2 regions of the Chromobacterium sp. INPA-IVC genome follow, and region 2 is predicted to be linked to the other one. Evidence: predicted binding sites of a transcription regulator. Region 2 holds the regulator's gene; the other holds the start of a gene.

Region 1 (5,283 bases), on a different contig from region 2:
GGAGCGGATGATGATGGCCTGGAAACAGGTGCCGGTGTTCAACCTTATCCTGCTGGCGCCGGCCGACCGCCTGACGCGCTTGTCGGAAAGCTTCACCGCGATGGAAAACCTGCTGTACCGCCATTGGCGGCTGATCGTGGTGTCCGACGCGCCGGAACCGGATCCGGTGTTCAGCAGCAGCCCTAATCTAGGCTGGGTGCAGGTGGCCAGCATGGATAATGAGCAGCAGGTCGCCGAGGTGGTCAATGGCATCATCGCCGACGTGCCGTCAGACTGGGTGATGCTGCTGCCGGCCGGCGCTCGTCTGCAGCCCAACGCGCTGGCGCGGCTGGGCGAGGAGATCCACGCGCATCCGGAGTACGGCGCGATCTACTGCGACCACGATGTGGTGTCGCCGATGGGCAAGCGTTTCCGTCCGTCCTTCCTGCCGGATTTTTCGCCGGAATATCTGCGGTCGATGGATTTCGCCAGCTACGCGGTGGCGTTCAATCGGGAAGTCCTGGCCAAGCTTGGCGGCATACAGCCCTATCCGCGCGCGCATTGCTATGATGCCCTGCTGCGCGTGTACGAAAACTGGGACCGCGGCGCGATCGGCCATATCGATGATGTGCTGGTGTCGCTGCCATGGGTAGACCCCAAGATGGATGGCCTGGGCAATGCCTCCCGCCGGGTGGCGTTGGAGAGCCATATCAGCCGTTGCGGCCTGCCGGCGTCGGTGGATGAGGGCCTGGTGCCGGGAACCTTCTACTACGAGTACCAGCTGCTGGCCTCGCCGCTGGTGTCGGTGATCATCCCGAGCAAGGACAAGCTGGAGTGCCTGGAGCCCTGCCTCGGCAGCCTGTTCGGCATCACCGGCTACCAGAATTTCGAAGTGTTGATCGTCGACAACGATTCCCAGGATCCGGAAACCTTCGAGTTCTACGAGAAGGCGCAGGCCCTGTATCCGGGACGGATCCGCATTCTCAGCTATGCCGCGCCCTTCAACTTCTCCGCGCAGTGCAATCTTGGCGCGCGCGAGGCCCGCGGCGAATACCTGCTGCTGCTGAACAACGACACCGAGGTGGTGTTTTCCCATTGGCTGGAGCGTTTGCTGGCGACCGCCCAGCAGCCGGGCGTCGGCGCGGTGGGCGCTCGCCTGCTGTATCCGGAGATCGGCCGCGTGCAGCATGCCGGCATCGTGCTGGGCATGCCGGGCGGCATGTATTCGGTGGCTGACCATGTTTTCGAGGATATGGATTATCTGTATCCGGGCTATTTGAACCGCAGCCTGACCATGCAGAACTACTCGGCAGTGACCGCGGCGTGCCTGATGGTGGAGAAGCAGATTTACGACGCGGTGGGCGGCATGGACGAGGAGCGGCTGCAGGTGTGCTTCAACGACGTCGATTTCTGCCTGAAGGTCCAGGCTGTCGGCCTGCGCAACGTCTACAACCCGTTCGTGGTGCTGTACCACCACCACGCCAAGAGCATTGGCCGCGTCACCACCGATCCGCGTCCCGCCCTGAAAGCGGCGGTGCGTGAGCGCGAAGAGATGGAAACGATGCTGGAGCGCTGGCTGCCGGTGATGGCGAACGACCCCGGCTTCAACCGCCATCTGTCGCTGCGCACCAAGCGGGTGGCGATCGAGTCTGACCGCATCGTCGCCTGGGACGCGAAGCTGCCGGGCCGCAAGCGGGTATTGGGCGTGCCGGTGCCGGGCGGCAGCGGCGAGTATCGCTTGAGCCAGCCGTTGTCCGTGTTGCAGGAAAAAGGCAAGCTGGACGGCGAGATCCACCAGCCGTCGGCCGGCATCCCCACGGTGGTGGAGTTGGCCCGGCAATCGCCGAATACGGTGTTGCTGCACACCGGCATCAGCGATTATCTCTATGAAACGATGGATGCCTACCGCAAGTACATTCCGGATTTGCGCATCGTGTTCGGTCTGGACGATCTGGTGGGCGGCGTGCCGGAGAAGAGCAGCTTGTACGACCACTGGTCCCGCCACTACCCGGACGCGAAGCAGCGCCTGCGCCGGGTGCTGAAACTGTGCGACGCGGCGGTGGTGTCCACCCAGCCTTTGGCCGATTTCATCCAGAACATGGTGGGCAAGGTCACCGTCGCGCCGAACCGGCTGCGCAGAAGCGTCTGGGGCGGTCTGAAATCAGAACGCCGCGCCGGCAAGAAGCCCAGGGTCGGCTGGGTCGGCGCGGGCCAGCACCGCGGCGACCTGGAGCTGATCTACGAGGTGATCCTCGCGACTCACAAGGAGGTGGACTGGGTATTCATGGGCATGTGCTTGCCGCAGTTCCGTCCCTATGTGGCCGAGATGCATCATGCGGTGCCCTTCGCCGACTATGCCGCGAAAGTGGCCAGCCTGAACCTGGACCTGGCGGTGGCGCCGCTGGAGCTCAATCCTTTCAACGAGGCGAAGAGCAATCTCCGGCTGCTGGAGTACGGCGTGCTGGGCTGGCCGGTGGTCTGCACCGATATTTATCCGTATCAGACCAATGACGCGCCGGTATGCCGGCTGCCCAACCGGGCAGAGGCCTGGATCGAGGCGATCCGCGCGCGGACGCATGATCTGGACGCGCTGGCGAGGGAGGGCGATGCGCTGAGGGCCTGGTTCGATAAAGACTACTGGCTGGAAGACCATTACGACGAATGGTTCCAGGTATTGCATGGCTAGGTAAAGCCGCAGTCTATTTCATGGCCCTTCGGGGCCATTTTCTTTTCCAATTTCCATTTTTAATGGAATTCTTTGGTAATAATACCATTTTCATAAGCATTTCCCTTGTTCGGCCGATTTTTGGGACATCGGGCACGAATTTATTCCGGCCGTTGGGCCGACAAGGGGAATCAAATGGCAATCACCGTCAATACCAACCTGTCCTCGTTGCAGGCGCAACTGAACCTGAACAATTCCAGCATGTCGCTGAACCAGTCGCTGCAGCGCCTGTCCTCCGGTTTCCGCATCAACAGCGGCAAGGACGACGCCGCCGGTCTGGCCATCTCCCAGACCCTGACTTCCGCCATCCGCGGCAACAACCAGGCGATGCGCAACGCCAACGACGGCGTGTCCGTCGGCCAGACCGCGGAAGGCGCGATGGGCCAGATCGCCAACAACCTGCAGCGCATCCGCGAAATCGCGGTGCAGGCGGCCAACGGCGGCGTCAGCGACACTAACCGTTCGCAGCTGCAAAACGAAGTGGACCAACTGACCCAGGAAATCTCCCGCACCATCCAGACCACGGAGTTCAACGGCACCAAGCTGCTCGCTGGCGGCGCGACGCTGACCTTCCAGGTGGGCTCCCAGGGCGCGGCGGACAACCAGATCAGCATCCAGACCGTGGATTTGACCCAGTCGACCTCTAACACCCTTTCTGGCTCCACCGCTGACCTGACCAAGGCCGCTGCCGACGCCAAGACTGCTGCGACCGACGCGGATACGGCATACAAAGCCGTTGCCGATGCAACTACCGGCAAGCCGAATGCTGGCGTGACCCAGGCGACTGCCGATGAAATGAAGCGCAAATCGTTGAATGCGCAAAAATCCTATCTGGATCTCGATCTCGCCGCCAAGAGCAAGGCGGTGGACGATGCCGACAAGGCTTGGCAGGCTGCGGATGCCACAGGCAAGGCGACTGCTAAGAGTGCCTTGGATGATGCCAGGACAAAAATGGATGCCGCCAAGGATGCCCAGACCACATTCAGCAACGCCAATCCGACCATCGGCGCCAGCGGCGGCCTGCATTCCTTCAATGCCAATCTGGCGGCGGTGAAGACCGTGGACGTGACCTCGCAAGACGGCGCGGCCAAGGCGCTGAACCTGCTGACTCAGGATATCGCCAAGATTTCCGACGTCCGCTCCACTTTCGGCTCGGTGATGAACCGCTTCGACGCGGTGGTGGCCAACCTGGGCAACTACACTCAGAACCTGACCGCGGCCAACAGCCGCATCATGGATGTGGACTTCGCGTCGGAAACCGCCAATCTGACCAAGGGCCAGATTCTGCAGCAGGCCGGCGGCTCCATCCTGAAGCAGGCCAACTCGCTGCCGCAGGCCGCGCTGGCGCTGCTGCAATAAGGCTGGGCTTTGGTGGTTGCCGGCTCGGGTTTCGGGCCGGCAACCAGGTTGATGGGGATGTTGAAGATGAAGGGAAACGGGATGGAATAGGCGTGATTCGGTAATTGCCAATGCGTCAAGTGTGAAAATTCACACTTTGGCCATAAAGTTCAGATCTCCTCGGTCGATAAGTTGTGTAAGCAAGCTCTTTTGCCCACACAAAGCACCAGGAGAGTCATCATGGCTATTACCGTCAACACCAATATATCCTCGCTGCAAGCGCAGCTGAACCTGAATAATTCGCAGATGTCGCTGTCGCAGTCGCTGGCTCGCCTGTCTTCTGGTCTGCGTGTCAACAGCGCCAAGGACGACGCCGCCGGTCTGGCGATTTCGCAGACGCTGACTTCGGCCATCCGCGGCAACAACCAAGCGATCAGCAACGCCAACGACGGTATTTCCGTAGGCCAGACTGCTGAAGGCGCGTTGGGCCAGATCGCCAACAACCTGCAGCGTATCCGTGAAATCGCGGTGCAGTCCTCGAACGCCTCGGTGAGCAACACTAACCGTTCGCAGCTGCAAAACGAAGTGGACCAGCTGACCCAGGAAATTTCGCGTATCGTGCAAACCACCCAGTTCAACGGCACTCAGCTGTTGTCCGGTAGCGCGGTGCTGACTTTCCAGGTGGGTTCGTCCGGCGCCAGCAGCAACCAGGTTTCGATCTCGTCGGTAGACATGACCTCCGCGGGCGTGCTGTGTAGCTACAGCTCGGCGCTGACGGCCACCGGCACGATCAACATCACCACCCAGTCGGGCGCTTCCGCCATCCTGTCGTCTCTGGATTCGGACATCGCGGAAATCTCCACGGTGCGTTCTACCTGGGGCTCGGTGCAGAACCGGTTTGACGCGGTTGTGGCCAACTTGCAGAACTACGTGCAAAACCTGACTGCGGCCAATAGCCGGATCGTGGATGTGGACTTTGCTTCGGAAACGGCTAACCTGACTAAGAACCAGATTCTGCAACAGGCTGGCGCGTCTATCCTGAAACAAGCGAATACTCTGCCCCAGGCCGCCCTGACGCTGCTGCAATAACAGTAGTACACTGATGGTAAAGCCAGTCACAGCTCCGGTTGGGCAGCCGGAGCTGTGGCCATGAGGAGCGTAATCATGCAAATCCCTTCCGTATTATCGCCAGCCGCGCCGACGACGGCCGCTCCGGTACCCCGTCAGCAATTGGTAGAGTT
Region 2 (5,283 bases):
AAGGAGTCGCCGAAACTGATCGAAGACCTGGTGCCCAAGGTGGTGCCGGTGGGCATCTTGCAGAAGGTGCTGCAGCAGCTGCTGTCGGAAGGCATACACATCCGCGATTTCCGCACCATCGTCGAAACTCTGGCCGACCACGTGCCTCAAAACCAGGACATCGACGAGCTGACCAGCGCGGTGCGCACCGCGCTGTCGCGGGTGATCGTCCAGCAACTGTTCCCGGGCGAGGCCGAACTGCCGCTGATGACGCTGGAGCCGCAGCTGGAAAACGTGCTGATGCAGGCGGTTCAATCGAAAGCCGGCGGCGGACTGGAGCCGGGTTTGGCGGAGAATCTGCTGTCAAGCGCGGCTCAGCAGACCGAGCAGGTGGAGATTCAGGGATACAATCCGGTGCTGCTGACGGCGCCGGGTCTGCGGCCGCTGCTCGCGCGTTTCCTGCGCCGGGCATTGCCGCAATTGCGTGTGATTTCGCATAATGAGATTCCGGACAATAAATCCATTCGTATAATTGCGGTAATCGGCGGCAGCAAGGGCTAAGGGCTAATCAATAATGGTGGTGAAAAAGTTCTTCGGGAAAACCACTCGAGACGCACTCAGGCAAGTTCGCGAAGAACTGGGGGCGGACGCCCTGATTTTGTCCAATCGCCCGACGATGGGCGGCGGTGTGGAAATCATGGCGGTGGCCGACGCGGACGTCGCCAACCTGGCCAGCACGCTGTCCACGTCCAGCAGCAAGCATCCGCCGCGCAACGCCCCGCCCGCGGTCAACCGGACGCAGCAACCCGCGCCGATTCCCCAAGCCAACGGCAGCGCGATGAACCGCGCCATCGCCCGCACCTACGCGATGCCGGTGGAGCCGCTGGAAAGCCCCGCCCCGCCCCGGCTGGAAACCGCGCCGCCGCGCGTGGAACCCACCTACGCGCCGCCGCAGCCCGTGGCCCAGCCGGCGATGCAAGCGGCCGTGCAGCCGGTACAGCAGGCGCCTGCCCGCGCCGCCCCGAGGCCGTCCGCGCCGGAACCCGCCGCGCCGCCGGCCAATGGCGAGGAGCAGGAACAGATGGCCCAGGAACTCAGACAGATCGGCGACGAGATCAAGCTGCTCAGAAGCCTGCTGCAAAGCCAGCTGGCCAGCTTCGCCTGGTCGGACATGGAGGGCAAGGCGCCCAACCGGCTGGAGCTGTTCAAGCACCTGCTGGCCATGGGCTTCTCCGCCCAGCTGATCCGCCAGCTGATCGAGAAGATGCCGGCGCAGTACCAGGCCGAGGTCGCGGTGAAATGGGCGCGCTCGGCGCTGGCCCACAATCTGAAATGCGCGGACGCCGACCGCGAGGTGATGGACCGCGGCGGCATCTTCGCGCTGGTCGGCCCCACCGGCGTCGGCAAGACCACCACCGTGGCCAAGCTGGCCGCCCGCGCGACGATGCGCTTCGGCGCGCAACACGTGGCGCTGATCACCACCGACAGCTACCGGATCGGCGCGCAAGACCAGCTGCGCATCTACGGCAAGATTCTGGGCGTGCCGGTGTTCTCGATCCAGAACGAGGGCGACCTGCAGCTGACGCTGGCCGACCTGTCCAACCGCCACATCGTGTTCATCGACACCGTGGGCATGGGCCAGCGCGACGCGCGCGTGCTGGCGCAGATCGACATGCTGCGCACCGCCGGCCGGCCGATCGAGCGGCTGCTGCTGCTGGCCGCCAACACCGACGGCCACACGCTGGAAGACGTGGTGAAGCGCTACCGCGGCGACGGCCTGTCCGGGTGCATCCTGTCCAAGATAGACGAGGCGGTGGCCCAGGGCCCCAGCCTGGACGTGATCATCCGCAACCGGCTCAAGCTCTACTACGTCACCAACGGCCAGCGCGTGCCGGAAGACCTGCACTCGGCCAACGCCGCCTTTCTGGTCGACCGCGCGATGCGCGCGCAGCAGATCGCCTCCCCGTTCGCGCTGCAGGCCGATGAAATGTCCATCATGCAGGCGGCGCAGGCCGGATGGCTATGAACGCCATGCAGGACCAGGCCGCCAGCCTCCGCCTGCTCGCCGCCCAGCGGCAGCGCGCGCCCAGCTTCGCCTTCATCGGCTCCGAACACTCCGGCACCAGCACGGTGGTGACCGAGCTCGCGCTGGGCCTCGCCTACGCCGGCCTGCGCCCCATCATGGTGGATTGCTGCCTGGGCCAGGTGCAGACCCGCCGCCTGGGCGTGCCCACCACCGCCACGCTGGAAAGCCAGGTGGTCAGCGTGGGCGGTCTGGACGAAATGATGGTGGTGTCGCGGCAAGGCGTTCAGTTGATCAATCTCTATGCGCAGCCCGAGCAACGCGCGCTATTCTCCACCCAGCTGTGGCTGCGGCTGGGCAGCGAATTCGGCGCGCAGGAGCGCGACGCGTCTGCGCTGCTGATCGACGCGCCCGACCCGGTGCGCGACCCGATACCGGCCAGCGTCGCCGATAATCTGGTTTTGGTGTTAACGCCGGCAGCCGATTCGCTGACTGCCGCCTACGCTAATATCAAGCGCCTGGCCAGCCGCTACGGCCGCCAGCGCTTCAACGTGCTGGTCAATCGCGCGCGGCATCTGGAAGAAGCGCACGAGCTGTTCACCCGGCTGTCGGCGGTCACCAGCGAATTTCTGACCGTCTCGCTGCGCTGGGTAGGCTTCGTGCCGCAGGACAACGCGGTGCGCCGCAGCCAGACGCTGCACCGGCCGCTGATGGAGGCCTTCCCGGACAGCGAGGCGGCGATAGCCTTCTCGCAGCTGTCGGCGGTGTTGCCGCAGTGGGACGCGCCGGAAACCAGCCGCGACAGTACCGGATACATGGACTTGCTGATTGCCGCCTCGCGCGATTGGGCCGAGGCAGATGGAGCCAAACCCTTATGACCTTTCCGTCCTTCCGCCGATCGGGCTATGCCGCAGCAGCCCCCAGCGTCGAGATCGACGTGGAGGCCTATACCCCGCTGGTGCGCAAGCTGGCCAGCATCATGATCGCCCGTCTGCCGGCGTCGGTGGAGCTCGGCGACCTGGTCCAGGTCGGCATGATCGGCCTGATCGAAGCCGCCCGCCAGTTCGATCCCGCCCAGGGCGTGCAATTCGAGACTTTCGCCAGCCAGCGCATCCGCGGCTCGATGCTGGACGAGCTCAGACGCGAGGACTGGCTGCCGCGCCAGGCGCGCCGCAACTCCCGCCAGATAGAGGAAGCGATCTCCAAGCTGGAGCAGCGGCTGGGCCACTCGCCGCTGGAGTCGGAAATCGCCGCAGAAATGGGCATTGAGCTGGAGCAGTACCAGGAGATGCTCGGCGACTGCAAGGGCACCACGCTGCTGCATTTCGAGGATTTCAACGGCGGCGACGACGAAAGCAGCCACAATCCGGTGACCAATGTCGCCGACGAGGATTCGCCCGACCCGCTGGCCACCTTCTCCGACGACAGCTTCCGCCAGCAACTGATCAGCGCGATCAAGTTCCTGCCGGAACGCGACCAGTTGGTGATGGCGCTGTACTACGAACAAGAACTGAACCTGAAGGAAATCGGCGCGGTGCTCGGCGTTACCGAATCCCGCGTCTGCCAACTGCACAGCCAGGCCATCGCCCGTCTGCGCGCAAAATTGAAAGACTGGCTGTAAGGGAAGACCTCGCGCCGGGTCTCAGACCAGATCGATAACGGAACCTTTTTGTGGACAAGATCAGTCTTATCGCCATTGTAATGGGCCTGACCGCCATCATCGCCGGCCAGGCCATCGAAGGGGGCAGCATCGGCTCGCTGATGCAGCTGACCGCCTTCATGATCGTCATCGGCGGCACCACCAGCGCGGTGATGCTGCAAAGCACGCCCAAACAGTTCATGGCCGGCCTGCGCATGCTGCGCTGGATATTCCGCCCGCCCAACTTCGACCACGAGAAAATGATCCGCGAGGTCATCAATTGGAGCCAGACCTCGCGCAAGGGCGGCCTGTTGGCGCTGGAGGGCCTGATCGCCACCCAGCGCGATCCCTTCACCAAGAAGGCGATGCAGATGCTGGTGGACGGCACCGAGCCGGACACGCTGCGCGCAGTGATGGAAGTGGAAATCAGCATGTTCGAGCACGCCCGCAAGCAGGCGGCCCGCATCTGGGAGTCAGCCGGCGGCTACGCGCCGACCATGGGCATCCTGGGCGCGGTGCTGGGCCTGATCCACGTGATGGAAAACCTGTCCGACCCGGCCAAGCTGGGCGGCGGCATTGCGGTGGCCTTCGTCGCCACCGTGTATGGCGTCGGCTCGGCCAACCTGTTTTTCCTGCCCATGGGCAACAAGCTCAAACACCTGGTGGCGTCCGAAGTGGCAATGAAGGAGCTGGTGGTCGAAGGCGTGGTGGCGATCGCCAACGGCGAGAACCCCCGCATCATCGAAAGCCGGCTGCGCGGCTATCTGGCGATGCACGAGTAATCCCCCTTGATTTAAAAAAAGGAGCAGGCGCCACCGCCCGCTCCTTTCTCATCTACAACGTCACCAGCTCCCTATCCGGCTTGCGCAGCTCGCTCTCCAGCAGCTTGTAGTAATCGAGATCGAAAGCCGGCTCGCCCTCCAGCGCGCCGCCATTGCGGCGGCTGCCCAGATAGCACCAACGGTCGAACAGGTGCTCCACCACATCGCCGCACACCTCGTCGCGCTCCGCCACCGCCACCGCGCCCTCGAACGGCCAGGGTTTGACCTTGAGCCGCTGCAGCGCCGCCAGCAATCTGGCGTTGTGGCTGTCGGCGCCCTCGTCGCCGACGCAGGCTCCGCGGCAACGGCGAATCCGGTAGGCGGCGCAGGGCGCGCCCTTGCGGCTGGTCACCTGCTCCACGCCCAACACCGACTGGCACAGCCCCTGGGCCAGCGCGATCTGCGCCAGCGCCTTGCGCGCCTCGCGCGCGTGGCGGAACAAGCCGTAAAGATCGGCGGTGCGGGTGAAGTCGATGTCGCGGGCGGATACCGGGACCGGGCGAGCGAAAGCGTCGTCGCCGGCTTGCAGCTGCAGCGTGCACACCTCGCCCATCATCCTGGCCCGCGGATTATGGACCGGCTGCAAGCGGCCAAGCCACTGCAACTCCAGCAAACGGGCGCCGAACTCGCTCAAGCTCTCGCGCCACTCCACCCTCGCCACCGGCTCGTCTATCCGCACCTCGTGGCTCTTGTGCCCAGGCTTGCGTTCGGCGAAGTGGCCCAGCGCCTTGCGGTACAAATTGGTCGCTCGGCCGATGTACAACGCGCGCCCGTCCTCGCCGAACATCGCATAGACCCCGGCCGAATCCGGCATGTCCTCC

What was found. The regulator FliA, encoded in region 2, starts transcription of late flagellar genes. The targets are predictions, from matches to a motif close to GCTAAAGNTNNNNNNNNNNCNGCCGATAAT.
Region 1: ACX17K_RS09425 (flagellin N-terminal helical domain-containing protein) is a predicted target of FliA. The motif match lies at 2,757-2,786, and genes of this name have one in related genera.

Annotation. Positions count from the first base shown of each region.
Region 1 covers NZ_JBTNLS010000004.1:360,406-365,688, reverse strand. Annotated here, with positions in the region: gene ACX17K_RS09430 (glycosyltransferase) at 1-2,665, shown strand, start outside; gene ACX17K_RS09425 (flagellin N-terminal helical domain-containing protein) at 2,840-4,063, shown strand; gene ACX17K_RS09420 (flagellin N-terminal helical domain-containing protein) at 4,283-5,131, shown strand; gene ACX17K_RS09415 (flagellar protein FlaG) at 5,207-5,283, shown strand, end outside.
Region 2 covers NZ_JBTNLS010000010.1:144,445-149,727, reverse strand. Annotated here, with positions in the region: gene flhA (flagellar biosynthesis protein FlhA) at 1-540, shown strand, start outside; gene flhF (flagellar biosynthesis GTPase FlhF) at 554-2,005, shown strand; gene ACX17K_RS19495 (MinD/ParA family ATP-binding protein) at 1,996-2,880, shown strand; gene ACX17K_RS19490 (RNA polymerase sigma factor FliA) at 2,877-3,623, shown strand; gene ACX17K_RS19485 (flagellar motor protein) at 3,674-4,423, shown strand; gene ACX17K_RS19480 (exonuclease domain-containing protein) at 4,476-5,283, opposite strand, start outside.